4 regions of the Lysinibacillus sp. NPDC097162 genome follow, and region 4 is predicted to be linked to each of the others. Evidence: riboswitches for the same ligand, from Rfam matches in the RefSeq annotation. Region 4 holds a riboswitch; each other region holds the start of a gene.

Region 1 (7,982 bases), on a different contig from region 4:
GCAAGAACCGATAAATATTTTATTAAACGTTTTTTAGATGAGCAAGAAATGAGAGTGCATATTTTATTAGATGCAACAAAATCAATGGGCGATCAAGCAAAATGGACGTTTGCGCGGCAAATCGTTGCTTCACTTGGATTAATGGTACTTGGGCGTGATGACCGTTTATCGTTTGCTTATGTGCAGGATGACGTGAAGCCACCGTTTCGTCGTAAAGGTGCAATGTATCGTCGTGCCTTTTTGCAAGTTGTAACAGAAATTGAACAAGCAACTTATACAGCAGGCTTTGCACAGGGAGCATTAAAGGCTTTACCAAAGGATAGTACTGTGCTATTCATCGTGACTGATGGGCTTGAACCTATTGAGGAATGGGAGCAGTTATTGAAAAGATTACCCCGTTTTGCAGGAGATGTCCGCATTTTACAAATCGTTACTGAGGAGGAGCTATCCCCTCATTATGCAGGAGATGTGCGTTTACTCGACCGTGAAACAGGGCGTGATGTAAATGTCACGATGTCATCAAAAGTACTAAATACGTATGAGGCAAGACGTCGCCTTCACGAAGAAGAGTTTGAAACCATTTGCCGTCGCTTTGGCGTGCGTAAACTGCAACTCAAGGTGGAGGACGGGTTGCAACATGCAATCTTTCAGCAATTATTAAAAGCACATTGGATTAGGTGAGGTGAGCCGTTTTGGGCTTTAGTCAAATTATTTTTAGCTGGACGGCCATCATCCCGGTCATTGTCCTGCTATATTATTTCTTTCGAAAAAAATATACCGATCAAACGGTGTCCTCAACACTTTTTTGGTCTGAAATTATGCAAGAAACTCGGGTTTCTCCATATTTAAAGCATTTACAAAAAAATGCGTTGCTCTATTTGCAATTGCTAGCATTGCTCCTATTAGTGCTAGCACTGATGAATCCGTATGTGAAAAAAAGCACTATTGCGGGTGCGCAGACGATTTTTATCGTTGATACGTCCGCTACAATGCTAGCCGGTAAAGAGCAATCTACATTTGATGCACATAAAAAAGAAATGCAATCATTAGTGAAGCAACTTGACGGACGACCTGTCACATTAATAACAACGGGCAATACGCCACAAGCAGTACTACAGCAGGAAACTAATGTGAAAAATATTGAAAAAGCGATACAAGATTTACATGTAACGTATGAAACTGCGCAAATGAATAAGGCGCTTGACGTTGCACAAGCATTTGTTGGTGATACGCAAACATCGATTTACGTCTTTACAGATTCACTCGATAAAAAACAATTGCCAATGGAGAAAGATTCAGTGAAATGGCTCGTATATGGTGCTGAAAAGGGATTAACAAATGTTGCAATTACACGCTTTGCGGCAACGACAGACGGTAAATCTACGATGGCGTTAGTGCAACTACAAAACGATACCAACCAGGAGCATGAGCTGACAATTACACTTCAAAATAATCAAGGTGAAGTGATAATGGACGAGCAAATATCTTTATCAGCGAATGAAGCTACGACTAAAACATTTAAAGATTTACCTTTAATGGATACTATAACAGCGAACATTGATGTGAAAGATGATTATGCAGTGGATAATACACAATCGGTTGTGCTTCAAACTGCAACAGCGAATATCGTTGTCGACCAAAGCATGCATCAACTTATTCAAAAGGGCTTTCAATCTATTAATAATAATGTAAAGATTGTACCGTCATTACAACTAGCGGATAACCAAAATGCTACCATCGTAACAAATCAAACGTCATTACTTCAAAAAATACAAAGACCGTTAGTATTAATTGGACGTGATGATGTTGAAAAAAAGGAAATTAATGGTGAGGTAAAAACAACGAGCGATGCTTTATTTGCATTTAGTGAGTTAAATGATATTTATGTAAGTGCTCTGTATCCTGCTTTTGATGGCTATAAAACAATTGCCACAGTAGGTGATAAACCATTTATTCAACGATCACCACAAGGGGATATTATCGTTCTAGCTGATATTGCAGATACGGATTGGCCATTATATCCTTCATTCCCGTTATTTTTATGGAGCGCGGAACAACAATTATCTGAATCAGTAGGATCTCTTGGCATTTTCGCACCAAATGAGCAACGTTCAGTTGCGTTAGCACAAGGAGATTGGAGTGTCTATTCTCAGGACGATGAATTTTTATCGTCAATTACTAACGGTTTATTAACTGCACCGATGCAGCCAGGTATTTACACGGCTCGCTCAAGTAGTGAAGAAAAACGTCTTATCGTGCAACTACAGGCACCTGAACGTGTGATAGAAGAAGGGACGAGCTATACGCTTGGAGAGCTTCAGCAAAATGGCAAAGAAGAAGTATCAAAGGCTTCATTTGTCCCTTGGTTAATACTCATTATTTTATGTTTGCTTGTAGCAGAGTGGGAGGTGCAACGACGTCGTGGATTTACGAATTGATACGCCATTAGCCTTATTGTTATTAGTGCCATTGTTTATGTACTTTGGGTGGACTTATTGGCAAGAGCGTATGCGCCTGAAAAAAAGTCATCTTGTTGTAATGAGCATTCGTGTAATAGCAATCGGTTGTTTGGTCTTTGCACTCGCAGCGCCCTATATTTTATTACCAGTAAAGGACGAGCAAGTATTATATTTAGTTGACCGTTCTGCTTCGATGAATAACACAGAAGCGGAAATGACTAGTTTTATAGAGGAAAGTTTGAAATCGAAAAAGGATGAACAACTTGCAGGGATTTACTCTTTTTCATCAACTCTCCAAACAGAAGCGATTTTATCGAAATCATTAAAGGAAGTTCCCAAATTTACTGAAGTCAAAGGAACAGACCAAACGAATATTGAGCAAAGTCTTCAACTTGCTACAGGTATTGTCGATCCTAAAAAGGCAACAAGACTTGTTTTACTAACTGATGCCAATGAGACACAAGGGAGCGCGCTAGATTTTGCAACGAAGCTAAAGGGCTCCAATATTAGTGTAGATGTCGTTCCATTTCATCAAAGTGTGACGAATGATGTGTCGCTAAAAAGCTTTGTTACACCACAAGTAGCTTACGTAGGTGAACAGCAGCAGCTTGTTACGGAAGTAAATGCTACAGCTGCAGGACAAGGTGAACTATTACTGTACGAAAATGACAAACTCATTCATCGCGAGTCTGTAGAACTTGCACAAGGTTCAAATGTTTTCACATATAAACATACGGCAACTGCAGAGGGGCTTGTAAAATATGAGGCACACGTGCAAGTTGGACAAGATGCTATTTTTGAAAATAATAAATTAACAAGTATTACAATGGTGCAAAGTGAGCCACATTTACTCATTGTTAATGGCTACGATACGACATCACCAATTGCTGCAGCGCTAGGGGCGAATTCAATCTCCTATAATGTGATAGATGCAGCAAGCTTACCAAATGAACTTTCTAGCTATTTGCAATATAACGCTATTATTTTTGATAATGTACCTGGACACTTAGTCGGTGAAGCGAAGATGGGCGTTATTGAGCAGGCAGTCAAAAACTTTGGTGTTGGCTTTACAATGGTCGGCGGTGAAAATAGCTTCGGCTTGGGTGGCTATTTTAAAACGCCGATTGAAACATTATTACCTGTTGAGATGGAGATAAAGGGTAAAGAGCAATTGCCATCGCTAGGACTTGTCATCGTACTTGACCGTTCAGGAAGTATGTATGGCTCAAAATTAGAGCTAGCGAAAGAAGCGGCCGCACGATCAGTTGAAATGTTACGCGATGAGGATACGCTTGGGTTTATTGCCTTTGATGATCGACCTTGGGAAATCATTGAAACTGGACCGCTTGGTAATAAAGAGGAAGCAGTCGATACGATTTTATCGGTAACTCCAGGTGGTGGTACGGAAATATATAGTTCACTTGCAGCGGCATATGATAGTTTGGCAGATTTAAAATTGCAGAGGAAGCATATTATTTTATTAACTGATGGACAGTCGCAATCAGGCAATTATGAGGATTTAATTGAAAATGGTAAGGAACAAGGGATTACACTTTCTACAGTGGCGATTGGACAAGATGCAGATGGCAACTTACTACAGTCATTAAGTGAAATGGGTAGTGGTCGTTTCTATGATGTCATTGATGAACAAACAATTCCTTCAATTTTATCACGTGAGACAGCCATGATTTCCCGTACTTATATAGAAGACAATCCATTTTACCCTACAATTTATAATGCAGCTGGATGGAATGCACTCTTTGCAAATGGTGTGCCACAAATGAATGCATATATTGGTACGACAGCGAAGCAGGGAGCTGCTGTGATTGCCGAAAGCGAGAAGGAAGACCCTGTATTGGCTCAATGGCAATATGGACTTGGTAAAACTTTCGCTTTCACATCAGATTCGACAGGGAAATGGGCTGGTGACTGGGCAAGATGGCAAGGATGGGGATCATTTTGGCAAACAATTATTTCGCAAATGCTACCAAGTTATAATGATGTAGCCTATGATGTACGTCTTGATACAGATGGCTCATTTATCATTACGGACCCGACAAATGAAGCTGCCTTTTTAGATATTGTCGCTGTTGATGAATCTGGCGAGGAGCTTGATTTGCAGCTTGAAACGATTTCTGCTTCGCAAGTACGTGCAGTTGTCCAAGCTAAACCAGGGTTGATTTTTTTCCGTATTGCTGACGAAGAACAGGCGATTTATCAGGCTGGACTAAGCGTACCGTACAGTGCAGAATATGAATTACGTCCTGTGAATGAAACACTTGTCGAGCAACTAACGAAGCAAACAGGTGGCTCTGTCTTGAAAGAACCACAAGATGTGTTCCGTAAGTTCACTAACAAAGGAGCAGAGCGCCAAAATATTGCAACATGGTTATTATTAACGGGGATGCTATTATTCTTCGTAGATATTACGATTCGACGCTTTGGCTGGAGCTTCATAACAAGGCATAAACAAAAAGAAAAGTCTGTAGAAGAAGCAACTGTACAGTCGGAAGACACAAACGTTGCACAGTTATTAAAAGGGATGAAAAAACGCTCTTAATTAAAAAAACGATAGCACATTGCTAAAAGCGTGTGCTATCGTTTTTTTTATAAACATAGCTACTTCGTAATAAGAATATGCGATGCGTTTTTCTTTAGACTGCTAGCAATCATAATACCAAGAAATGCCCCAATTAAACTAGATGTAAAAAATGCAGGCATAAAAAATAATGCTCCTACGGACGTTCCCATTAATAACTGCGCATATGGTACAGCGACTAATGAGGCAAGGATACCAGTGCCAAATACTTCACCAATACCAGCTAGCCAGTTGTTGCGACTGTATTTATAAGCAAAGGCTGCACATGCAGCACCGATGACGCTACCAGGAATCGCTAAAAGAGAGCCTGTGCCTGTTAAGATACGAATTAATGATGTAACTATAGCAACGACGATGGAAGGCATAGGACCTAATAGAATGGCACAGATGACGTTGATCGCATGTTGTACAGGATAAGCACGTGCAATGCCAGTTGGAATGGAGACAAAAATAGAGCCTGCTACTGCAATAGCTACTAATAAAGCCATCGTAGTTAGTTTTCGAATAGACATGATAGATACTCCTTTTAGTTTTGTGCGATGAATCGCCGATAGAACCCAGTGAACCGCCGGTAAAATGTGAGAAATCGCCGATAGAACTTCCGAAATCGCCGATAAAACCGGACAAATCGCCGGTAGACCTCGCAAAATCGCCGATAGCACTGTCTAATGAATACAAAAAAGCCGCTTCCTTGTCACGAAAGGAAGCGGCCTTGCATTTTACATTACACGAAAGCAAGCGTCGCCACTTCCCTCCGCTAGTGTGAACTAGATCAGGTTCAAAGGGTCCGTATATGAGCATATACGTCTCAGCCTTGTAAAGACTCCCCTAGTGGTATTAAACGATTTAATTTTTCGATAATAAATGTACCATATTACAAATAATTGTCAATAGACTAATTTGCATCAGGCTGCATAAGATGCGGCGCCTTTTTCAATGTCCAAATAAGCGCTAGTAAGAAGCATGTCATTAAAATAATTGCCCCAAATATATACGGGCTGTTCATATTCCAATCGAATAAAAGACCCGCAAGTGCAGGACCAATCATATTTCCAAGACTCATATAGGCATTGGTAAGTCCAGCGGCTAAACCTTGTTCATTACCAGCAAGTTTAGAAATCAGTGTGTTGACGGCTGGGCGAATAAGTGTTGTTGCCGTTGAGAAAATCGTTGCGACAACTAAAATAAGTGCGAAGCCAGAAACAAATAATATTAGGAAAATAGCTACAGCAGCAATAAATAAATTGACTAATACAACTTTCATTTCCCCAAAGCGTTTAAAGAGTGGTGTTATGATGAACATTTGCACAACAACACCAAATGCGCCACCGACAGTTAAAATGATCGCAATATCGGTAGGTGTGTAGTTAAATTTGTCTGTCACAAATAATGATAATGTCGTTTGGAAATTGGCGATGCCGAACGAGAACACTAGCATAATTACCAACATAACAAAGTATGGCATTTGGACTGAACGTGCCATCTGTCTTACGAGATTGTCTTGCTTTTGTGCTTTCTGAGCTGCACTTGGTTTTGTAGAAGGTAATAACAACAATGAAAGGATAGAGGCAATAATAGCAGCTCCTCCAGCCATGAAAAATGGGAAATGCAAACTAACTTTAGATAGGAATCCACCAATACCTGGTCCAATCATAAAACCAAGAGACATAGCGGCACCTAACATGCCCATTCCTTTACCTCGTTCTTCATACGTTGTGATATCTGCTACAAACGCCATAATTGGAGGTGCTACAAAGGCAGAACCTAAACCTCCTAAGAATCGAGCAACAAAAAGCATCCATACGTCTGTAGATAGCCCGAACGAAATTTGCCCAATACCAGTTACAATCAGACCAAAAATAATCAAATTTTTTCGACCATATCGATCCGAAAGATTCCCAGCAATTGGAGAAAAAATGAATTGTGCAAAGGCGAACGTTGCAATTAACATGCCAAGAACTTGTCCTGCTGCACCAAATATATGTAAGTACTTTGGCATAACAGGAATAATAATTCCGATACTCCCCATTGCGATAAACATATTAAACATTAAAATATACAAAGCCGCCTTGTTAGACTTCTGCTGGGTCATCGAATACCCCCCTTTTTTCTATTGAAACATTACTCCAGTCTATCATAAAGAAATATTGCTTGGCTATTGGATTATAGTCGTAGATGAATGACCTGGTGATTGGAACAGAGATATTGTTTTTTCCTATGAATAATACCGTTGATTTCCGCTACGGGCGGTCGCTTTCCACGGGTATACTGTAAGCCGCAACCCTCGCTGGCGCGCAGCCTGTTGCGTCTTACGTGTTGTGCGTTCCCGCAGGAGTCGCCGCCCTCCGCTCCAATTAACTGAACATATCGGAAGTGAAATTCTCTATTAGAACTATCAAAAGAAAAAATGACAAAAGACACCAAGTATTTAAACTTTTGATGCCTTTTGTCGACTCTTTGAGAGAGAAAAATATTGTTTTTTCTCTTTAGTATTTATCGAATACTCATTTTAAATTCTAAAAACAATTCATTGTATTTGCCTAAATATTCTGGACCAAGGTTTTTATATACTTCTAATTTTTTGCGTTGCTCCTCGGAAGGGTAGAAGCGCTCATCAGTTACAACTTCTTTATCCATTAAGTTCATCGCTGCAATATTAGGTGTAGAATAGCCTACATAATCAGCGTTTTGCGCACCAGATTCCGCTTTCAACATAAAGTTAATAAAAGCATGTGCACCATCAACATTTTTTGAAGTTTTCGGGATAACCATATTGTCAAACCATAAGTTTGAGCCTTCTTCTGGAACAGCAAAGTCTAAGTCTTCATTTTCAAATAACATATCTGCTGCTTGACCAGACCATGTGAGAGCGACAGCCGCTTCGTTATTAATCATTAAAGGTGTAATTTCATCACCGATGATTG
Region 2 (7,982 bases), on a different contig from region 4:
GCCGAATGCTTGAACTACAGAGTACAATCCAATCTAACGAAAAAGGTACTCAAGTCACCATAAGTTATGCGCAACATTAAAACTTTAGTAATTGCAACGGCTCTAATTGAATGCTTCTCAAAATCTTATTTGAGAACATCTTTATGTTTAACGTTGTAAATGCTTAAATTATATAACAATCGTGCGCTTTAGTTTAACTAGCAACAATAGAAAAATAATAGAAAAAAGGACTCGATTTCACTTAATAGGACTCGAGCCTGTTTTATTACCTTCAATTTCGGATAATACTTCATCCTTACTAATTGAACCGTTTTGCGCTTGTTCCTGAATTTCAAGTAAACGATTAACGCCCACTTTTTTAATTAACACATGTGTCGCTTCTTCCTTAGTTTGGAAGGGAAGAGTATCCGGATTTGTAGTTGCTGCCTCGCTTACAATTTCTTGAACCTTCGAATCGTTCTCGATATAAGCTTTAACTTCTTCTAAATTTTCGTCATCTAAATTAGATTTCACTTTTTCAATTATTTTTTCGGAAGCGATATTTGTCCCTAAATGCCATACAGCATAGCCAGCTGCTCCGAGTAAAACAAGAAATACTACGGTAATTTTTAAAAGCTTTTTCATCAACTCACTCCTGACACTTTGAATAAAGCACAAACTCTCAAAAATTACGAAGAAAAAATGTTTTCTATAATTAGTTTAATTTCAATTATAACTAGATGACATATAGCAACTATCTTTTCAAAGGGCGATGGAAGTTATATCGTGTTGTATGGAGAATAACTCTTTTTTAACTTGTTGGTTTTGCAAAAGATTAACTGTTTCGTATTGGAGAATTTTTGATGTTCCAAATTCCATGCATATTCTATTTGCAAAAGTCATGTTGCAGAATACTTGTATAGTCCAATAGAAGCTCATTTTTATCAATTACGAAAATACTAGCTTGTCATTTTACGATAGATATGGTTATAATAATCAACGAAAAGTTCATAAGTTAAGAATGTAGGGGGGCTGGAAGTTGCCAGCTGAGATTGCGTCCGTTTAGATGCTGACCCTTTGAACCTGATTTGGCTCGTACCAGCGTAGGGAACATCTATTCAAAAATATTCGTATACTATTTTTTGATACCGTTTGCAAACGTCTGGGATAACTCCTAGGCGTTTTTTTGTTTAGGATTCATTATTCCGCCTAAAACTAGGAGTAATCTATTAGAAGCGATGCAAATGGCCTGAGAATACCTTTTCTGGTGAAAACATTCAATCGTGAACACTTTCAAACTACTAGACTTGGAGGACACAGCATGAAAAAGTGGTTTTTCGTTCTTGTTGCTGCATTATTAACATTAGTTGGTTGTAGCGAAAAAGAGGACAAAGAGGAAACAAGCACATTGAAAAAGGTATCCGTTGTACTGGACTGGACACCTAATACGAATCATACAGGACTTTATGTTGCGAAAAAGCTTGGCTACTTTGAGGAGCAAGGTTTAGACGTAGACATTTTATTACCTGGTGATGCGGGGGCAGATCAACTTGTTGCATCAGGCAAAGCTCAGTTTGGCGTTAGCTACCAGGAAGGTATAACGCAAGCACGTGTTCAAGACGTGCCTCTTGTATCGATTGCAGCAATTATTCAGCATAATACATCTGGCTTTGCATCAGATGCTTCAAAAGGCATTACGTCACCAAAAGATTACGAAGACAAAACGTATGGTGGTTGGGGAAGCCCAATAGAACAAGCTGTTTTACAATCTCTAATGCAAAAAGAAAATGCTGATATAAAGAAATTAGATATCGTGAATGCAGGAGACTTAGACTTTTTCACAATGATGCAGAAGGATATAGATTTTGCTTGGATCTATTATGCTTGGACAGGTATTGAGGCGGAGCTTCGTGGAGAAAAATTAAATATGCAGTATTTAACAGACTATAGTGAGCAACTTGATTATTATACACCTGTACTTGCAACGAATGAAAAGATGATTAAGGATAATCCTGATGTGGTAAAGGCATTTGTTGCAGCTACTACAAAAGGTTATGAGTATGCCATTGAGCATCCTAGTGAAGCAGCGGATATATTGCTTGAAGCGGTACCTGATTTAGATAAAGCACTTGTGCATAAAAGTCAGGAATGGTTAGCAAACAAATATCAAGATGATGCAGCGCAATGGGGCGAACAAAAATTAGCAGTTTGGGAAAACTATGCGGACTGGATGACAAAGAACAACGTATTAGAAGGCGAATTTCATGCAGATCAAGCTTTTACAAATGATTTCTTACCAAAGAAAGGGGCAAAATAAATGGCTAATTCATTAATTAGTGTACAAATTATACCTAAAACAGAAAAATACGAGGATGTGATTCCATTCGTTGATGCGGCGATTGCGATCATTGATGCTTCAGGTGTGCGCTATGAAGTGCAACCACTAGAAACGACAATGGAAGGTGAACTGTCTACCTTACTCCAAATTATAGAAGAGATGAATAAAAAAATGATTGAATTGGGTGCTATTAATGTTATTACGCAAGTGAAAATTTTATATCAACCAACTGGCATTACAATGGGAACGTTGACGGAGAAGTATCGAGGATGAAACAAGTAGTAACGAAAGGAAGGTCGATTATTTTTATCGCCTTCCTGTTAGTTATTTGGGAAGTCGTTATCCGTTTGGCTGACATCCCACATTGGCTATTACCAGCGCCGAGTGCCATCGTTACTGAGGGTGTTCACTCTTATAAGACGTTCATGCCCCATGTGTTCGCTACTATACAGCTAGCGGTACTTGGCCTTGCTATTGGTATATTTTTCGGCTTGAGTGTTGCGATATTATTACACCGTTCAGCGACGGTACGGGCATTTGTGTATCCGATTTTAATTGTGTCACAAAATGTGCCTGTGCTTGTCCTAGCACCTTTATTAATTATTTGGTTTGGTTTTGGGCTGTTACCGAAGCTGATTATTATTTGTCTCGTTTGCTTTTTTCCTATCGTTATTGCGGCAATGGATGGATTTCGTCAAACGTCATCTGAGCTTAAGCATTATTTTGCAATGATAGGTGCTACAAAAGGTCAAACATTTTGGAAGTTAGAATGGCCATTTGCCTATCCGTCTATATTTTCTGGTATAAAAATTGCAGCGACATATAGTGTAATGGGGGCTGTCATCGCGGAATGGCTTGGTGCGAAAAAGGGGATTGGTGTTTATATGACACTTGCCCAATCATCGTTTCGGACGGATCGTGTATTTGTGGCGATATTTGCGATTGTATTGTTAAGTTTATTGTTGTTTGGCGTTATTCGTTTTGTTGAAAAGCTAGTTGTAAAGGGGAGGGGATCACATGCTGAACATTCAAGACATATCTAAATCCTTTGGCTCGCTTGAAGTAGTTAAAAACTTATCCTTTACAGTAAAGGAAGGAGAATTTGTGGCAATCATTGGTCCCTCAGGTAGTGGTAAAAGCACTCTCTTTCAATTAATAGGAGGTATAACGCCTTTGAATCATGGTGCTATTTTGTTAAATGGAGACGACATTCAGCAAAAAACAGGCACTATTGGTTACATGCCACAGCAACCTTGCTTATTACCGTGGCGGACAATTTTGGAAAATGTCACAATTGTAGAAGAATTGCAGCATCGACCTAATATAGAGCTTGCAAGAAAATGGTTAGAAAAGGTTGGCCTATCTTCTTTTGAAAATGCTTATCCTCATGCTTTATCAGGAGGCATGCAGCAACGTGTATCATTTCTGCGAGCCATCGTCAGTGAGAAACCAATTTTATGCTTAGATGAGCCGTTTTCAGCGCTTGATGAGTTTACAAGATTAGAAATGCAAGCATGGCTGTTATCGATTTGGGAGGAACATAAAAAATCTATCCTGTTTGTTACACATAGTATCGAAGAGGCGTTATTTTTAGCAGATCGCATTATTGTTTTAACAAAACGTCCAGCTACTATTAAGAAGGAAATAATTGTTCCATTTGCACGACCACGATCTGAGGAAATTCGCCATAGTGCGCAATTTACACAATTAAAACAACAACTTTTCCATTACTTAAAAGAAGAAAAGGACGATGCATATGTTGATTGATGCACATATTCATTTAGATCAGTATAAGGAAGAAGAAGTGCCTCTGCTACTTGAAGAAGCACAATATGTCATTGCGGTGAGTATGGACTTGCAATCGAGTAAAAAAACGCTGAAGTTAACGACATCATACGATAAGGTTAAGGCAGCATATGGTTTTCATCCTGAACAATCTTTACCAAGTGACGAAGACAGACAAGCTTTATTTGATTGGATACGGCTTCATGCTAATGAGATGATTGCCGTTGGAGAGGTCGGGTTACCTTATTATCGCAGACAAGCTCAGAAGATTGATGAGCAGCCTTATATACATTTATTAGAACAATTTATTAAATTGGCTAAAGAGCTTCACAAACCGATTGTGTTACATGCTGTTTACGAAGACGCTTTAATCGCATGTGATTTACTTGAGCAACATGATGTGACGAAAGCACATTTTCATTGGTTTAAGGGAAGCGAAGAGGCGATTGTGCGCATGATACATAATGGCTATTATATTTCAATTACACCTGATTGTGTTTATGAAGCAGAAATTCAAGCATTGATTAAAAGATATCCATTGGAACTCATGATGGTTGAAACGGATGGTCCTTGGCCATTTGAAGGACCATTTGACAAAGCTCGTACTTCGCCGTATATGATGTCTAAAACCATTGAAGTTATTGCAACTATTAAAGGCTTAACAACACAAGAAGCGGCAAAAATTGTAACACGAAATACAAAGTTATTTTATAATTTATAAAGACACGACAAAAACAGCCACATCTAGTACGACGAATCGTCTACATGTGGCTGTTTCCTATGCTTTGTTCTATTTTGTTCTAATGTAGCACGCTTCGTTTTAGTAACGCGCTCATGTGTACTGAAAGGGGAAGTTTGACGCTTTTTCTCAACGTCTTTACCTTGTGTACGTTTTAAATGCAAACGCTTCTTTTTAGCCTTAGATTGTGCCATGATAATACCTCCATATAATATTACCAATATATTACCGAAAAAGGAGAGAAAAGTAAAACCTCGTAAGCCAATGCCTACGAGGTTTTTAGTCATAATATTAGTGAGATACGTCTTGCACAGAAATACCAGTGTTTGCTTTAACATCAACTTCGCGGTATTTCGCATCATCAGATTCTTTAGAAAGTAAAGTTCCGATGAATCCACCTAGGAAACCAAGTGGAACAGAGATAAGTGCTGGATTCGTTAACATAATTAACGGTTCACCAACGAAGATTGCTTTTCCTTCAACTGGATTCCAAATGTTTGGTGATACAGCTACAAGTACTAAAGCAGAAATTAAACCTGTTAACATCGCTGTCACTGCACCAGTAGTATTAAAGCGTTTCCAATAAATTGTGTAAATAATTACTGGTAAGTTTGCAGAACCTGCAATACAGAATGCTAGTGATACTAAGAACGCAACGTTTAGCGTTTGTGCACCAAGAGCAAGAAGGATTGATACTATAGAGATAGTAATAGAACCGATACGAGCAGCAAGTACTTGCTCTTTTTCTGTAATTTTACCTTTTTTAATGATTTGACCATAAATATCATGTGATAGGGCAGATGCACCAGAAAGTACAAGACCTGCTACTACCGCTAAGATTGTTGCGAATGCTACCGCACAAACGAATGAGAATAGAATGTCGCCACCAAGTGCTTCTGCAAGAAGTGGAGCAGCCATGTTACCAGCCGCGTTAGCAGCAATAATTTTATCTTTACCAACGAATGCAGCTGCACCGAATCCTAAGAAGATCGTTAATACATAGAAAATACCTACGATCCAAGTAGCCCAAATTACTGAAGAACGAGCTGTTTTTGCGTCTTTTACAGTGAAGAAACGCATTAAAATATGTGGAAGACCCGCAGTACCTAATACAAGTGCGATTAACATCGAAATTGTATCAATACCGTTTGTATACTTAAGACCAGGATTTAAGTATGCAGCACCGCTTTCGGTAGCAGTAGTCATTTCTGAGAACATATTTGTAATACTGAAGCCGAACTCTTTTAACACTAAAAACGAAATAATGACTGTACCTAACATTAATAGACAAGCTTTAATAATTTGTACCCAAGAAGTTGCAGTCATACCGCCGAATAAAACGTAAGTCGTCATCATAACACCTACGATTAATACTGCAACCCAATAGTCGATTCCTAGAAGTAATTGAATAAGTGCGCCTGCACCAACTAGTTGTGCAATCATGTAGAATAAAACAATTGTAATTGTACTTAATGCTGCTGTACCACGAACTTTTGAACTGTTAAAACGTGCTGTAATCATGTCAGCTAATGTAAATTTACCAAGGTTACGTAATGGTTCAGCTACAATATAAAGAACCACTAAGTAAGCTACTAAATAACCGATAGAGAAGAAGAATCCATCAAAACCGAATAATGCAACTGCACCAGCGATACCTAGGAAAGAAGCTGCTGATAAGTAGTCACCAGCGATTGCTAGTCCATTTTGCCAGCCAGTTAAACCGCCACCTGCAGTGTAAAAGTCAGTCGCAGAAGAAGTACGTTTAGATGCCCACCAAGTAATAATTAATGTAAGACCAACGATTGCTACGAAGAAGAATATTGCTATTGGGCTCATAGGCGGCCACCTCCGTTTTCATATTCAGCGATAATTGCTTTTGCTTCTTTGTCATAGCTATTTGCTTTCGCAACATATAAGTGACATAAGCACCAAGTCATAATGAATAATCCTGCTGCGTAAATCCATACCCAAGTAACTTCCCCAAAAGCTTTTTGGTGTAGGATTGTTGTGTAAGATGTAAGAATCGGAAGCAACAGGTAAGCTGCTAAGAAGAATACAGTGATTGACCAAAGAAATGCGTTCTTCTTTTTTACAAGTGCTTTAAACGATTCTTGTTTTGCAATTGCATCATAATCAATTACAATGCTTTTGCTTGCTTGATTGTTCGCCATAAACATTCCCCATTTTGTGTTTATTTTTACTGCTTAAATACTGAATTTTGCTACTTTTGTGAATTCACATCTTAATTTTATGAGACAGTTCACAAAATTGCAATACATTTCAGAAAAATTATGGAAAAAAAATTTCTTTAAAAATAGTCTTGAAACAGAAAATACATGACAAAGCCTAGAAATTAAAGGGTTTTAGAATATTCAGATAAATCAACGAAGTAAGGATATTACTAGCTTCTTGACAAAAATGAGGATGTAATAACCGAGAAAAAATGCGTTTTTTCCAGAAAAAATAAACACTATTTCTCTAGTGGAAAATGGATATTTTCTTAAATTTGGAAAATAAATAGTATTGTTCAATAAGTAAAATGTTTGAATTTTTATAGTAAAAAAATAAAAAAACCCGACCGAAGTCGAGTTTTTTTATTAATAATTGATGTTTGATTACGATAAAAGTCTATTAATGAGAAATATCTGAAACTGATACACCTGTATTCGCTTTCACACGAATTTCTTTGTAAATACGATCTGCTTCAGCTTGAGACACTTTACTTGCAGAAAGAACTGTACCTAAGTAACCAGCGATAAAGCCTAACGGAATCGTAATAATCGCAGGAACCGCCAGTGGCACTAATGGCTTTCCAACAAAGAGTGCAGCGCCTTCTATTGGACTCCAAACATTCGGACCCATTGCACCTAAAACTAAGCAGGAAACTAAACCTGTTACCATTGCGGTAACTGCACCAGTTGAATTGAACTTTTTCCAGTAAATTGTGTATAAAATAACTGGTAAGTTAGCAGAAGCTCCGATACAGAATGCAAAAGATACTAAGAATGAAACATTTAAGCTTTGAGCAAATAATGCAAGAATAATAGAAACAATGGCAATAGAAATAGAGCCTGTACGAGCAGCTACAACTTGTTGTTTCTCAGTTAATTTACCGTTTTTAATGATCTCACCATATATATC
Region 3 (7,982 bases), on a different contig from region 4:
TTTTCTGATTTCGATGACCTAATTGAACGTGCTGTGACCAACCGTGAAGTTTACATTTTCCCGAAAAAAGAGCAGCCAACAGATAAATTTGCAGATCTTTTATAAAAAAATTACGTGCGTAACAAATAAATTTATTGTTGTTTTACATTTATTTAAAAACGCCATTTAATAAGAAGGAAACCGTCTCAAAATCGTATTTGGGACGGTTCTTTTTTTAATTTTCTAGTCAATTTCCTTTAGAGTTACATTTTACCTTTATTTTTTTTGTATTAAAAAACAAATATCGCACATTCTATAATCACAAGGAGGTGAGACAGACATGACAAACAACAATGGTAGTTCAAACAAGCTTGCAGTACCTGGTGTACAACAAGCACTTGATCAAATGAAATACGAAATTGCACAAGAATTTGGTGTTCAATTAGGAGCTGATGCTTCAGCTCGTGCTAACGGTTCCGTTGGTGGTGAAATCACTAAACGTCTTGTACAAATGGCAGAATCTCAATTAAAAGGTATGCCAAAAAACCAATAATTGCAGAATAAGCAATTATTAAACTTAAAACCAGTGACCGTAAAAGGCACTGGTTTTAGTTTGTTTAAATTTAGTTTTTTTATGCCAGACGATTACATGCATACATATAACAAAGCTATAAATACAATGATTTGAAAGTTGAAGCGGTTTTTTGAATGTCATTACTTTCGCAAATAGCAGAAATAACAGCGACACCATCTGCACCTGCTTTAATAACAGCAGATGCATTCAGGCAGTCAATACCACCAATTGCGACTATCGGCAACAGCGGATACATGCTATGTGCTTGATATAAAAATTCTGTTCCACAAGGTGGTTTGGCATCGTTTTTAGATGTGGTTGCATAAATAGGACCAATACCTATATAATCTGCTCCATATTTTAAAGCAACTTGCAATTCAGAAGCTGTATGGACAGAAACACCAAGGATCATTTGTCCAATTTTTTGTCGTACTAGTGAGACGGGATAATCATCTTGACCTATGTGAATACCATCTGCATTAAGCTTAAGGGCAAGGTCGATATCATCATTGACGATAAAGGGAACGTTATATTTCCTGCATAGATTTTGGCATTGACGTGCAAAATGCTCGTAGTGCTCATTCGTCAATGCATGTTGTCCTTTTTCACGAAATTGAAACATCGTAATACCTGCTTGCAATGCTGCCTCAAGTATTTCTAAAGGTTGTCTATTTTTCACATTCGCTGTGCCCATTATAAAATAAAGCTGTAAGTCACTCCTTTTCATGTATGGTCACCTCGCAAGTATCATGAAATTTTTTGTAAGCAAAATGATTCGTTGGTCCATTGCCATTTCCAATCGATAAATCATGGCTAATAGCTAATTGAATAAATTTTTTCGCTTCAATAATTGCTTGTTTTAAAGGTATTTTTTGACCAATAAAAGCGGTTAATGCAGCAGAAAATGTACATCCCGTTCCATGCGTGTTTTTCGTTGCAATTCGAGTAGATTGCATTGAAAATGATTCGCCATCTTCAAAAAATACATAATCTGTTGCAAAATGATCGTCATGTAAATGTCCGCCTTTGATAATGACACATTGAACACCTAATTTTAATAATGATTGAGCAGCTTGCTGAATGTCTGATACATTGTTTATTTTTCTAGCAGTAAGTGTCTCTGCTTCTGGAATATTAGGCGTTACGATTGTAGCAAGAGGTAATAAATCTTTTTTTAATGCCTCAACTGCTTCTTGTTGTAATAAGTTTTCTCCTCCTTTTGCAATCATTACAGGATCAACGATAAGCGGAATATTTAAATTAGACAGAGCTCGTGCAATTGTATGAATAATATCTGAAGAAAAAAGCATTCCTGTTTTTATTGCACTAATTGAAAAATCATCCAGTAGTGAATGAAGTTGTTTATTTACAAAAGCTTGTTCAATTGGAAGTACACCGTTCACTCCTAATGTGTTTTGTGCTGTTAAAGCAGTTATAACGGATGTCCCGAATACGTCTAATTCCTGAAATGTTTTTAAATCAGCTTGGATGCCAGCTCCACCACCGCTATCTGAGCCAGCTATTGTTGTTACAATATGCATTATTTTTCACCGTCCTTCGATAAACGGTGTAATTCATTTAAGACCGAAACTGCAAAATCACCGTTATATGGCGCGGATGAAGCGGCATGTTCAGCAACTTTTTTATAGCACGTTAATGTATTGCACAACTGAGAAAATGGCTCATTACCTGCAATATAAGCTGCACAGCAAATGGCACTTAACAAACAACCAGTTCCTGTAACTTCTGTCATTCGAGCATGTCCACCAATAATCCATTGGGAGTGCTCTCCGTCAGTTATAAAATCTTTTTCACCAGTTACAATAACAATACAATTATATTTTTTAGAAATTTCTTTTGCTTTATCTTCAACAGAAATTGAACCGCTGCCACTATCTACTCCTTTTTGTTGCCAATAAACATCAGCAATAGCGGCAAGCTCACCGATATTACAACGAATAACAGCAAAATGAACGGCTTCTAATAATTGCTGTACCGCTTGTTTACGTAAATTTGTTGCTCCAACACCAACTGGGTCCAAAATAATCGGTACACCTAGCGCATTTGCCTTTTTTCCAGCAAGTAACATCGATTCATTTGTACGGGTAGTAAGCGTGCCAATATTAATCAATAAGGCTGATGCAATCGATACCATCTCCTCAACTTCCAGAGATTCATCTGCCATTACAGGCGAAGCACCAATTGCTAATAAGCCGTTTGCTTGAAAATTTGCCACAACATAATTTGTAATACAATGAATGAGTGGTTGTTTTTTACGAATAGTTTGAAAAATCATCGTAGTCCTCCTTTTTTTGGACGGACGTAAGCATGCAAAAAAGCTCTTTTTTTCGTGCGAAATATACACGTAAAAAGAGCCTATCATCAATAATAAGATGTGTGTTGCTCCCTACGTCAGTATTAACTAACAGGTTCAAAGGGTCAGGTTTTACCTTCTCAACTCGTTATGAGTCCCCCCGCAATCATGAAGTTTTTAGTTGTCCAAAATGTAACATACCTATCCACAGTATTCAATAGCATTTTATCATTATCTGGAAAGCAGTGACTGATGCCATATAATAAACCATGATAATTGTCATGACTTTCTTAAAATAAGGTTCATCCATTGAAAATAATAAAAAATGAGTTTTATAATAAACCTAGCAATAAGGAGGCAGTTATTATGAAAAGACAGGATTTAATCGCACCAGAATGGTATAACATTGTTGAGGAGATTGAGAAATATGCTCAGGACCCAACTAAAAATGCATTAATTGTTTATAATAATCATGAAGAAATTCAACATATTACATATGCAACTTTACTTGAAAAAGCAAATCAGGCGGCCCATGTATTTACTTCGCAGGGACTAACAAAAGGCGATGTGCTTTTAGTTATGGTTCCAAGATCTGTCGAGGCATATATCGTCTACATAGCGGCATTAAAAGCGGGCTTAACGATTATCCCTAGTTCGGAAATGTTGCGTACAAAGGATATTGAATACCGAATTACACATGCAAATGCAAAAGGAATAATTGCCTACGAGCCATATATTGAGCAATTTGACGAAGTGAAAAACTTAAAGGGTATTTTGCAATATGTTATTGGTCATGCTCATACACCATGGCAACCGTTGCTTGAAAAAATGGAGGAGCATCCTACAGACTATACGAATCCTACACCGACAAAAAGTACAGACAATGCTTTTTTAGCCTATACAAGTGGAACAACTGGCAATCCTAAGGCGGCTGTTCATACACATAGCTGGGGTTATGCTCATTTACGGACAACGGCACCGAATTGGTTAGGTGTTCAAGAAAATGATATAGTATGGGCTACTGCGGCGCCTGGTTGGCAAAAATGGATTTGGAGTCCATTCCTAGCAACTTTAGGCAGTGGTGCTACGGCATTTGTTTATAAAGGCAAATTTGATGCGTCAACTTATTTGTCATTGCTTGAAAAATTTAAAGTAAATGTATTATGTTGTACACCGACAGAGTATCGTTTTATGGCAGCACTCAATAATTTACAGGACTATAATTTAAGCGGAATTCGCCAAGCTGTATCAGCGGGTGAACCACTGAATAGTGAAGTAGTAAAAGTGTTCTCTGAAACGTTTAATATACAGGTTCGAGATGGTTACGGGCAAACGGAAAATACATTACTTGTTGGGACAATGGTTGGCATGGAAGCGCGCGTCGGCTCAATGGGTAAACCGACACCAGGAAATACAGTAGAAATAATCGATGACCTAGGACATCCTGTGTCGGAAGGTGTTGTTGGGGATATAGCAGTGCATCGAGAAACACCTGCACTCTTTAAAAAATATTTCCAAGATCCTGAACGCACAAACCTACAATTCCGCGGAGAATGGTATATAACAGGTGACCGTGCATATAAAGATGCTGATGGCTATTTTTGGTTTGAGGGCCGCGGAGATGATGTCATTATTTCTTCAGGCTATACAATAGGGCCATTTGAAGTAGAAGATGCATTAATGAAACATCCTACAGTAAAGGAAGCGGCTGTTGTTGCTAGTCCAGATGAAGTAAGAGGAAATATTGTTAAGGCATTTATAGTCCTTCGTGAAGATGAGACTGGGGATGATACACTTATTAAAAAGTTACAAAACCATGTGAAATTATTGACTGCACCTTATAAATATCCACGTGCGATTGAATTTGTAGAAGTGTTACCTAAGACTGCCTCTGGTAAAATCCGTCGTGTCGAATTACGACAACAAGAAAAAGCGCATTACACACATCAATAAATATTTCCTAGGAAATAAAGTCGGAAAATCAAAGTTCATGTTTTTTTATGAACTTTTGATTTTTTGTTGTAGCCCCATTTATTTATAGTAAAATAATAAACAACAGAACATTTTTACATAAAAATTACTTAAAAGTGAAACGTTTTGGACATTTAGACGTATAACGTGATGAGGAGGCGTTTGTATGAATGTGAAAAGGTGGATAGCTTTGGCTATTGCAGCTGTGTTGTTAGTATTTTCATTAGGGATTAATACGATTTTTGCCATATTTAAATCAGACTTTTTTAGTAATTTTGACAGCATTGTCGCTGGAAATAATTTAAATGTTTATGAAACGGTTATTGAGGGTGAAGATTATAGTAAGCGTATTGCCTATTTAAAAGTTGATGGAACGATTCAAGATGTTGGATCGAACACATTATGGCAAACCGTTGCTTATGATCACCAGTTTTTCTTAAATCAGTTGGACAATATTTTATATGATGATTCAGTACAAGGTATTGTTCTTAGTGTTAATTCACCAGGTGGTGGTGTAAAGGAATCGGCAGAAATTTATAAAAAACTGTTGCAAATTAAAGAGGAACGTCAAATTCCAATTTATGTGTCAATGGATTCGATGGCAGCATCAGGTGGCTACTACATTTCAGCACCAGCAGATAAAATTTATGCACACCGTGATACGATAACAGGTTCAATTGGTGTCATTATGCAATCTATTAATTATCAGGAACTTGCAGAAAAAGTTGGCGTGAAATTTGAGACGTTTAAATCTGGGCAACATAAAGACATGCTGAGTCCAACGCGTGAAATTACAGCAGAAGAACGCGCTATGATGCAAGATATGATTAACGAGTCATATGAAGAGTTCGTTGATATTGTTGAACAAGGACGTAATATGTCTGAAGCTGACGTGAAAAAAGTGGCAGATGGTCGAATTCTTGGTGGAACAAAGGCACTTGAAGCAGGCTTAATCGATGAAATTGGCGACGAGCAAGCAGCTATTGCAGCTTTACGTCAAGATTACGGTTTAGAGGATGCAGTTTTGTTTGAATACAGCTATGATCAAGGTGGCCTACCGTCATTAATTGGTATGAAAGTAAGCTCTCTTTTTGGTCCATCGGCTGAAGAAAAAATGCTAACGAAAATTATGACAGAATACAAGGCACCTAAAATGATGTACTTATATGGTGAATACTAAGGAGGGCATACCATGACAAACAATGAATTCGTTTTGCAAGGGACACCCTCAATTGAACAAGAACTGTTAGATAAGCCAACGACACCAATAGTGACTACAAATTACGAATTGAAGACAGCAGGATTTTGGGTGCGCTTTTGGGCATTTGTCTTAGATGGATTAATTATTTCAGCAGTTGGTGGCATCGTTGCCAATCCGATATTTTACTTAATGGACTGGTCATTATCGGATTCGGTCTGGTATGCACCTATCTCAATTATTTCAGCTATTCTCTATTATTGTTACTTTGTATTAATGACGAAATTTTTTGGGCAAACGTTAGGGAAAATGGCTTTCGGGCTACGCGTTATCTCACTAGAGCATGACAAACTTACATGGTCAGATGTGCTGTTCAGAGAATGGATTGGTCGTTTAATTAGTAACATAATTATGCCACTTTATATTTTTGTGGCGATTTTACCTGACAACCAAGGCATACATGATTATTTTGCAGATACGACGGTTGTCCATGAAAAAGTATACGTAGCGAAAGAAACAGCACAATTAGCGACACCAACTCAGGAAAAATTAAAAGAGCCTGAACAGATAGTGGAGAAGATTGAAGAAGAATAATAATGGGCCCACCTCCAACATATGAGGTGGCCCTTCTTTTTTGGACTGTTGTCGAGCAATATTAGGTGGCAAATGACAGGCATTCACAAAGATTAGCCTATAATAAGCTGTCCTAGTTGCAATTAATTCCCTACATTTAGTAAGATTATGTACATATGATGATTAGGAGGCGTTTTCATGGCACAAATTACATTTAAAAAAGGTCCAGTAACACTAATAGGTAACGAAGTAAAGGTTGGAGACCAAGCACCGGATTTCACAGTTTTAGCAAATGATTTATCACCTGTTTCTTTAACGGATTCAGAAGGTAAAATTCGTTTATTTAGTGTTGTTCCGTCATTAGATACAGGCGTATGTGATGCACAAACACGTCGTTTTAATGAAGAAGCTGCAATTTTAGGAGATAACGTAGTTATTTATACAGTATCTGTTGACCTACCATTTGCTCAAAAACGTTGGTGTGGGGCTGCAGGAATTGATGCAGTTCAAACAGTTTCAGATCATCGCGATCTTTCTTTCGGTGAAGCATATGGTGTATATATTAAAGAATTACGTCTTCTAGCACGTGCAGTATTTGTGGTAGATGCAGCTGGAAAAGTGACTTATGTCGAGTATGTACCTGAGGCTACAGATCATCCAAACTATGAAGCAGCAATTGCAGCAGTTAAAGCACTAGCATAATTTGCTTCTTTTAGGCTAAGATAATACTAGACAAAAGGGCTGTGACAGAGTTTGTCACGGCTCTTTTCTGCGTGAAAGGAAGTTATGTATGGAAAAGATTGAAAAACTATTTGGGATGCTAAATGAGCATGCAGAAAAAATAGAAAAAGAGCAGGATACGACTTTATTAGAGGGTGTACTTGATGGACTAGAGGCTTGGCTTGATGGGGATGTAGATTTCTCACAGCAAGGTGCAACGAAAGAAGACGTGCGCAAGTCCATTCAAATTGCTATTTTAAAAGGAATGCGAAAAGGTTCCCAGCCAAATCATCAAATGACGCCAGATACTCTTGGTCTATTAGTTGGCTATTTCGTAGAACAAATTTTTGCGGATCGATTAGCAAAAGAAAAACTGACAATGTTGGACCCAGCAGTTGGCACTGGTAACTTACTGTTAACTGTTATGAATTTACTCGATGGAAAAGTAGAGGCATCTGGTGTGGAGGTTGATGAGTTACTTATCCGATTAGCCGCAGCAACAGCAGATTTAACAGAGCAGCCAGTTTCTTTATATCGACAAGATGCTTTGCAAGACCTATTAGTAGATCCTGTAGATGCCATTGTTTGTGATTTACCAGTCGGTTACTATCCGAATGAGGAAGTGGCTTTAGATTATGAGCTTTGTGCATCTG
Region 4 (7,982 bases):
GTATTTTTGCTTACGCAGATGCAGCTCGCTATCGCTTAGGCGTAAACCACCACATGCTACCTGTAAACGCACCAAAATGCCCATTCCGTTCATTCCACCGCGATGGCGCTATGCGTTTTGATGGTAACCTTGGTTCTACTTTAAGTTATGAACCAAACAGCTATGGTGAATGGGAGCACAATTTAGACTATAAAGAGCCACCATTACGTATTGATGGTCATGCAGATATCCACGACTTCCGTGAAGATGACAATAACTACTTCGAGCAACCAGGTAAATTATTCCGTCTTTTATCTGCAGAAGAACAACAACGCTTATTCGAAAATACAGCAAACGATATGGCTACTGTTGAAGAATTCATTAAACGTCGTCACATCCTACACTGCTATCTAGCTGATCCTGCATACGGTGAAGGTGTAGCAAAAGCGATGGGTCTTTCATTAGATGGAATGAATCTTTCAAACCCATATGTAAAACAAGAAGTAAAACCAGAAGTAAAACAAGTAGCAAACATTTAATATTCCACTTTATTGATATCCAATATTGCTTGCCGTCACTGGCAAGTAGACAAAAGGTAGCGAGAATTAACTTCTCGATGCCTTTTGTCATTTTTACTCCGTTTAATTGCTAGTTCCTTTGAGTTTTCCCAATAAGCTTTATAACAAGCAGCTATAATGGAAGACTATCTTACATATTTTAATCTTCCTTCGTTCTAAAGCTTTCTCATCTGTCACAAAAACAGATACTGTAATATTCCGTTTACTATTCAGTTGATTGGAGCCAAGTGCCACCACTCGTTCTGGAAGGTATCTCCCCCACTCACTGATAATGTAACACAGTGGAATTCAACGATTAAATTCACCTATAGTTATTGTCTTTTTGATTCGTAAATCCCCCATTGTCATATAGGTGTTTTTATTAACATTTATATCTATCGATCAATTCCACAATTTCATATTATTTTCATACTCTAAATAACGATAAGATATCCTGACATTGTTGCGTACGAATACAACAAAACTGGAATGGAGGAAAAGAACGATGTCTATCAGAAAAAAACTCTATATTGGATTTGGTACAATTATTCTTTTACTACTAATTATCTGCTCAATATCCTACTACCAACTGAATAACATCGATAAATTGAATAAAGAATTATTTGAAAACCGTGTTAATAAACTTATACAAGTCGATAAAATCCTTATCGCTGCTGCTTTGCAAGGAAACTATCTTCGTTCATATATGCTTGAACCAGATAACGTAACAATACAAAAGCTCGAGGAGCAAGAACAAATAATCCAAGCTAAAATAACAGAGCTGGACAAAATGTTTACTAGCCAAACGACACAACAGCAAATGGACATTATTAAAACGAACCAAGCCATTTTTGAAAATGCAGCACAAGAGATTATCAATACATATAGCCCAGATGATGTACAATCTGCTATCAATATTCTTAGAGCAAGAGCACATCCTGCAAGAGAGGCAATTCAACAAGCAATTCACGAGATTGCCATTTATGAAGAGGAGCAAATACAACTAGCCCGTGCAGAGTCGTCAAGAGCAGAATCTGTAAGCTCGAATATCATCCTAATCCTCGCTGCTACTTCTATTATTCTCTCCTTTATAATTACGTTCATTATGACAAGAGTGATTACAATTCCCGTTAATAAATTAGCCACAGCAGCAAATGTAATTGCTAGCGGCGATCTACGACAGGAAGATGTAGAAGTAAAAACAAAAGATGAAATTCGAAATTTGGCTGATTCATTTAATGTCATGAAAACTAATTTGCGCTCACTTATTGATAATGTCGCAAATAATATTGAGTACACGACTTCTAGCTCTGAAGAATTATCGGCAAGTACAGAGGAAGTTTCTCTTACTTCTAGCGATATTGCAAAACGTATAGAAATCATGGCAGAGGACGGTAACCAAGCTGTAGTTACTGGACAGGATACCTCTACCGCTATGGACGAAACAGCTCGTGGTGTCCAACGCATCGCTGAAGCTACACAAATGCTACATTCAAAGGCAATTGATACACAAACTGTTGCCGATAACGGCGAAAAAATGTTGCAAACGACTGAAAATCAGATGATGGTCATTCAGCAATCATCAGATAAGACAAACGAACTCATTAAACAGTTAAGTTCACAATCGGCTGAAATTGAAAATATCACGAAAGTTATTACCGATATTACCGATCAAACCAACCTACTTGCACTTAATGCAGCCATCGAAGCTGCACGTGCAGGCGAACACGGACAAGGCTTTGCAGTCGTTGCTGATGAGGTACGTCAGCTAGCTGAAGAGTCAAAAATATCCGCCAACCAAATTATTAATTTAACTACAAATATTCAGCAAAACACAAGAGAAGTAGAAAAAGCTGTGAGCGTCACAGTACAAAAAGTTGATGAAGGCGTTACATACATTCATAATGCACAAACTGCCTTTAATGAAATAATGGACGCAATTGAACATATGGCATCTGAAATTGAAGACGTTTCAGCTTCCACACAGCAAATTTCTGCCGCTACTGAAGAGGTTGCTGCATCGGTCAATGAAATGTCATCTGTGGCAAAAAATGCAGCACAGCAATCCGAATTGATAGCTGCGGCAATTGAAGAGCAAACATCAATTATTCAAGAGGTTAACGCTGTTGCAAAATCATTAAGTGATGAGGCAACAACCCTTCAAGATGAGATAAATAAATTTAAAATTTAATAGCCAGCCAAAAAAAGAAAAAGTGTTAGATTGACAGCAATCAATCTAACACTTTTTTGCTATGCACATTTTTATGACTACGGAGGACACTTTCCACTCTTCACACTGTAAGCTACAACTCGCTTGTGAGTGGTTCATTGCGTTTTATGTTCTGTGCAGGACCGCATCCACTACCATTAACTATTGCGCTCTTGTTCCATTTTATTTATTACTAAAGTGAAAACTTTAACGCCTCTGTTCTTTATCATTGATACAGTCTGCTACCAGTATCTTTGAACTCTTTTGCCTTTTCCTGCATCCCTTGATGGATTGCTTCTGTCGTATTTAAATCTTTTTCTTTAGCATAGTTCCGAATATCTTGAGAAATTCTCATACTGCAAAACTTAGGACCACACATCGAGCAAAAATGTGCCGTTTTTGCTCCTTCTGCTGGTAAAGTCTCATCGTGATATTCTACAGCTCGCTCTGGATCTAACGATAAATTAAATTGATCGCGCCAACGAAACTCAAAGCGAGCCTTTGAAAGAGCGTCATCTCGCTGCTGTGCACCAGGATGACCTTTAGCTAAATCCGCTGCATGTGCCGCAATTTTATATGTGATAACACCTACACGAACATCTTCTCGATTTGGTAACCCTAAATGCTCCTTCGGTGTTACATAGCACAGCATCGCTGTTCCAAACCAGCCAATCATTGCAGCCCCAATTGCTGATGTAATGTGATCATAGCCAGGAGCAATATCCGTCGTTAGAGGACCCAATGTATAAAATGGCGCTTCTTTACAAACTTCTAATTGCTTGTCCATATTTTCCTTAATAAGATGCATTGGCACGTGCCCAGGTCCCTCTACCATCACTTGTACATCGTGCTTCCAAGCAATTTGCGTTAACTCCCCTAGCGTTTCAAGCTCTGCGAACTGCGCCTCGTCATTGGCATCTGCAATTGAGCCAGGTCGTAATCCATCCCCTAACGAAAAGGCAACATCATACGTTTTCATAATTTCGCAAATTTCTTCAAAATGAGTATATAAGAAATTTTCTTGATGATGGAATAGACACCACTGTGCCATAATTGAACCTCCACGCGAAACAATACCCGTTACACGATTAGCTGTAAGCGGTACATAGCGCAGCAATACACCTGCGTGAATCGTGAAGTAATCAACCCCTTGTTCAGCTTGCTCGATTAGCGTGTCACGATACACCTCCCACGTTAAATCCTCAGCAACGCCATTTACCTTTTCAAGCGCCTGATAAATTGGCACTGTTCCAACAGGCACAGCAGCATTACGGATAATCCATTCGCGAGTTGTATGAATGTGCTTACCAGTAGATAAATCCATAATATTATCAGCACCCCATCGTGTTGCCCATGTCATTTTTTCAACTTCCTCAGCGATGGATGAAGTAACAGCTGAATTTCCAATATTGGCGTTAATTTTCACGTGGAAGTTACGGCCGATAATCATCGGTTCCGCCTCAGGATGATTTATATTAGATGGCATTATAGCACGCCCTGCCGCAATTTCTGCACGTACAAATTCTGGTTTTAAATTTTCGCGAATCGCTACAAATTCCATTTCTGGCGTAATAATTCCTTGTCTTGCATAATGAAGCTGTGTCACATTACAGCCTTTTTTCGCACGTAAAGGTTTGCGAGAAAGCTTTGGAAAAACATTTTCCTTTATGCGCGGGTCATCCGCGTTGCGGAATCCATTATCCTCGGGCTTAATGGTACGTCCCTCGTATTCCTCTACATCGCTCCGTTCTTTAATCCACTCACGACGCAAAGCTGGTAAACCTTTTGTAATATCGACTTTGTAAGTTGGATCTGTATAAGGGCCACTCGTATCATAAACTCGTATAGGTGCGTTATTCTCTTCACCAAAGCTACCCGTTGTGGGGCTTAGCTTAATTTCACGCATTGGCACTAATATATCTGGACGTGATCCTTCTACATATACTTTTTTACTTCCGTCAAAGCTTGTCATAATGTTCATGTTTTTTTCGCTAACTGTTGTCATTTACTATTCCGCTCCCTTTTACGTAAATTATTAAAAGGACCGAATCTAGCCCACTCCAACAAGTAGCATTACAAATAAAAAGCCGAATCCAAAAAAATATTGGATCCGGCTGTACATGTAAGGTTACATTTATCGCAAAGTTCAAGGAGTGCGAAGTTCATTAACTTTCCCACGCTGGTATGAGCCAGATCAGGTCCAAAGGGTCAAGAAACCTCAATGCGTTTCCCTCTCAGCCCGACTCATCGGACTCCCCTAGTTAAGCTATTCAGTTTGATGCTAGTGTAACAGATATTCCTAATAGATGGAAGCCATTAAGTAAATAGTATTTCTGCCATATAAATTACGATTGTCACAGTAATACAGCTTACAATTGTTGAAAAAAGCACCGTTTGTGCAGCGGTTTCTGACCCTAAATCATATTCTAGAGCTAGACTCGAGCTATTACGTGAAGTTGGAAATGCACTCGCAATAAAGAGCGATTGGGCCACAACGCCATCTAAGCTGAGGGCAAAAATGATAAGCAATGCAACAGCTGGACCTACTACAAGTCGTGTAAAACAGCTGACAAACACAGTTCTATTGAACATTGATTTAATTTCAAGCTGAGATAGTTGCGCACCGAGCGTAATAAGAGCAACAGCGATAAACCCATCAGCAACGTGGTCAATTGGAATACGGATAAATTGGGGAATGCCAATATTAAAGAAATTCATTGCCACACCGATAATGAGCGCATGAATAATCGGCATTTTCAGGAAGTCCTTCACAATGGCCATACCTGATTTAGTTGAAGAAATTAAATTATATAATCCATATGTATAGGTCGTTACATTTTGAAAAATAACGAGAATAACTTGAATGGCCACCCCAATTGGTTGTGTCACAAAAATCATTTGTGCCACCGGAATGCCATAGTTACCAGAGTTAATGAGTACAACACTATTTTTAAATACCGCTGCCTCTGTTTTCTTTAAACCTAGCCCCTTCGCTATAAAATGACTAAGCACCATTTGACTCCCAATAAAGAGCACAATAAATAATGCCACTTCACCGAGCACCGATAGTTCCACGCTCGTTTCATATAAATTTACAAATACCGCTGCTGGCATAAAACAATATGTAATAAGCTGGGATAGCGCTTTTAAATTAAATTGAAATTTCCTCTGTAAAAACGCCCCAAGTACAAGTAACACTAAAATAGGCGCAACAATTTTAAAGAAAATCATACCGAGATACATCATGGAGGCGCCCCCCTTTCATCTTTCTATAGTAAAACTGTTCCCAAACTGGGTCAATGCCCTCTCAGCTCTACCGTTTACATAAAAAGAGACTGTCCTTGGAAAAGGACAGTCTCAACGTGTCTACAAAAGCATCAAGAAGTTTTACCGGCGGTTTCTCAAAGGTTATCGGCGGTTTCCGAGGGTGTATCGGCGATTCCTCCACGTTTATCGGCGATTTCCGAGGGTTTATCGGCGATTTCGGAAGGTTTACTGGCGATTACCTCGGGATATTCACTTTGCTTTGTAGAAAATTCAATAGCTTAATTATGCAAGTTTAAATCGATTCACGACTTCTTGTAGCTCTTTAGAGATTTGGTTCATATTGTTAATTGATTCTGCAACCTTTTGCATTTCTGCCTGTTGATCCACAGCAGATGCACTTACTTGTTCAGCAGAAGCTGCAGTTTCCTCTGAAACGGCAGAAATACTTTGAATCGCTGTAACTGCCTGATCTTTTTGCTCTAACATTTGGGAAAGATTTGACAAGAGGTCATTAATTGCCGTTGCAATAGAATGAGAAAGCTCATTATTATCTTTAAAAGCAAGCTCTGTATTTTGCACTGATTCATTTTGAGCTTGCATCAAATCAGCATTAGAAGCAATAACGGACACCGTTTGCTTCGCGTCTTCTAGAATGCTAGTTACCGTTTTCTTAATCACTTCTGTTTCGTTTTTAGACTGTTCCGCTAGTTTACGAACTTCTTCCGCTACTACTGCAAAGCCTTTTCCATGCTCTCCTGCACGAGCAGCCTCAATACTTGCATTTAACGCTAGTAGGTTGGTTTGCTCCGTTACTCCTTGAATGGATACAATAATTTGGTTGATGTTTCTGATGTTGCTAGATAAAGATTCCATCTGACTTTGAATGCGTACATTCATTTCATTTGTTTCAGCATTTCGATCACGTAAGCTTTCAACTTCTTTCATGCCCTGCTCTGTAGAAGCTTTTGTTTTCATTGACAGCTCATCCATTTGTTTGGAAAGCATTGTAATGGCGTCAATTTGATCGGACAAATCAATCATTCGATAATTTGTTTCCTCCGTATCCTCTGATTGTTTCGAAGCACCTTGCGCAATTTCATTGATAGCTACAGATACTTCTTGATTTGATGCGACAATTTCATTAAATGCTTCATTGACATCATCTGATGATTGATTAAGTAATGTTGAAGAATTTAATACCGTATGGATGGCATCATTCGTTTTGTCCAGCATATTGTTATAGGCTACTGCAACAGCACCAATTTCATCTGATTTTATAAATTTTTCATCTATTTTTTTAGTTAAATCGCCTTCAGCCGCCGTTTCAATGGATGCACGTAAAACTTTCAAAGGCTTTAACTGTTTAAAGATAAACATCGCACTGGCAGCAGCCATTAAAACTACCATAATGATTGCAGCTACAATCGTAAAGATGAGAACTTTATTATACGTTTCTAATATTTTAGATTTAGGTAAAACTAACTGCACTGACCATACTTCGTCAATGTTTTCTAACATCATTGGAGCAAAAGCATTGAATGATTCTTCTCCAAGCTGCTTAGAGTCAACATACAGACTATCTAGCACCCCATTGTCCATGGATTGTTTAACACTTGTCCAATCAATAGCATCCTGCATATTCGTCCCGTCTAGCTTTTCGTTAATACTATTTACTGTTAACATACCTTGATTTGTAATAATTCCTGCATAACCACCATCAGGAGTAATGGATTCAGCTAATCCCTTTAAAAAATCAACAGATAAATCTGCTGTTAATACGCCAAAATTTTTACCTGAGGCATTAACTAGCGGTACTGCAATTGTCGTCATCGATATCGTTTTACCACTCACGCTATAATCGTACGGCTCTGTTAGCACAGCACGACCTTCTTCTGTTGGTATACGATACCAATCAGCCGCATCCGTTTTGTCAATTCCCTCTATAGCATTAGTAGAAGTCTTATTTCCAT

What was found. Region 4 has a riboswitch for thiamine pyrophosphate ahead of thiC (phosphomethylpyrimidine synthase ThiC). Riboswitches for the same ligand answer to the same signal wherever they lie in the genome.
Region 1: another riboswitch for thiamine pyrophosphate. It lies ahead of thiW (energy coupling factor transporter S component ThiW); the one in region 4 lies ahead of thiC (phosphomethylpyrimidine synthase ThiC).
Region 2: another riboswitch for thiamine pyrophosphate. It lies ahead of ACIQXW_RS06960 (ABC transporter substrate-binding protein); the one in region 4 lies ahead of thiC (phosphomethylpyrimidine synthase ThiC).
Region 3: another riboswitch for thiamine pyrophosphate. It lies ahead of thiM (hydroxyethylthiazole kinase); the one in region 4 lies ahead of thiC (phosphomethylpyrimidine synthase ThiC).

The regions. Positions count from the first base shown of each region.
Region 1 is NZ_JBIWDT010000005.1:30,545-38,526, reverse strand. It holds gene ACIQXW_RS18495 (DUF58 domain-containing protein) at 1-681, shown strand, start outside; gene ACIQXW_RS18490 (vWA domain-containing protein) at 693-2,438, shown strand; gene ACIQXW_RS18485 (VWA domain-containing protein) at 2,422-5,019, shown strand; gene thiW (energy coupling factor transporter S component ThiW) at 5,079-5,570, opposite strand; TPP riboswitch at 5,791-5,898, opposite strand; gene ACIQXW_RS18475 (MFS transporter) at 5,954-7,150, opposite strand; gene ACIQXW_RS18470 (ABC transporter substrate-binding protein) at 7,552-7,982, opposite strand, start outside.
Region 2 is NZ_JBIWDT010000001.1:1,383,154-1,391,135, forward strand. It holds gene ACIQXW_RS06950 (sensor histidine kinase) at 1-80, shown strand, start outside; gene ACIQXW_RS06955 (hypothetical protein) at 238-624, opposite strand; TPP riboswitch at 995-1,106, shown strand; gene ACIQXW_RS06960 (ABC transporter substrate-binding protein) at 1,301-2,296, shown strand; gene ACIQXW_RS06965 (thiamine-binding protein) at 2,297-2,590, shown strand; gene ACIQXW_RS06970 (ABC transporter permease) at 2,587-3,360, shown strand; gene ACIQXW_RS06975 (ABC transporter ATP-binding protein) at 3,335-4,084, shown strand; gene ACIQXW_RS06980 (TatD family hydrolase) at 4,074-4,823, shown strand; gene ACIQXW_RS06985 (hypothetical protein) at 4,847-5,035, opposite strand; gene ACIQXW_RS06990 (solute symporter family protein) at 5,133-6,677, opposite strand; gene ACIQXW_RS06995 (DUF485 domain-containing protein) at 6,674-7,012, opposite strand; gene ACIQXW_RS07000 (solute symporter family protein) at 7,473-7,982, opposite strand, start outside.
Region 3 is NZ_JBIWDT010000003.1:172,937-180,918, forward strand. It holds gene thiI (tRNA uracil 4-sulfurtransferase ThiI) at 1-105, shown strand, start outside; gene ACIQXW_RS15500 (alpha/beta-type small acid-soluble spore protein) at 320-532, shown strand; gene thiE (thiamine phosphate synthase) at 648-1,280, opposite strand; gene thiD (bifunctional hydroxymethylpyrimidine kinase/phosphomethylpyrimidine kinase) at 1,267-2,094, opposite strand; gene thiM (hydroxyethylthiazole kinase) at 2,094-2,849, opposite strand; TPP riboswitch at 2,941-3,039, opposite strand; gene mbcS (acyl-CoA synthetase MbcS) at 3,234-4,820, shown strand; gene sppA (signal peptide peptidase SppA) at 5,005-6,018, shown strand; gene ACIQXW_RS15530 (RDD family protein) at 6,031-6,630, shown strand; gene tpx (thiol peroxidase) at 6,808-7,311, shown strand; gene ACIQXW_RS15540 (class I SAM-dependent methyltransferase) at 7,400-7,982, shown strand, end outside.
Region 4 is NZ_JBIWDT010000009.1:10,330-18,311, forward strand. It holds gene ACIQXW_RS22445 (catalase) at 1-518, shown strand, start outside; gene ACIQXW_RS22450 (methyl-accepting chemotaxis protein) at 1,042-2,727, shown strand; gene thiC (phosphomethylpyrimidine synthase ThiC) at 2,972-4,750, opposite strand; TPP riboswitch at 4,900-5,014, opposite strand; gene ACIQXW_RS22460 (AEC family transporter) at 5,062-5,991, opposite strand; gene ACIQXW_RS22465 (methyl-accepting chemotaxis protein) at 6,295-7,982, opposite strand, start outside.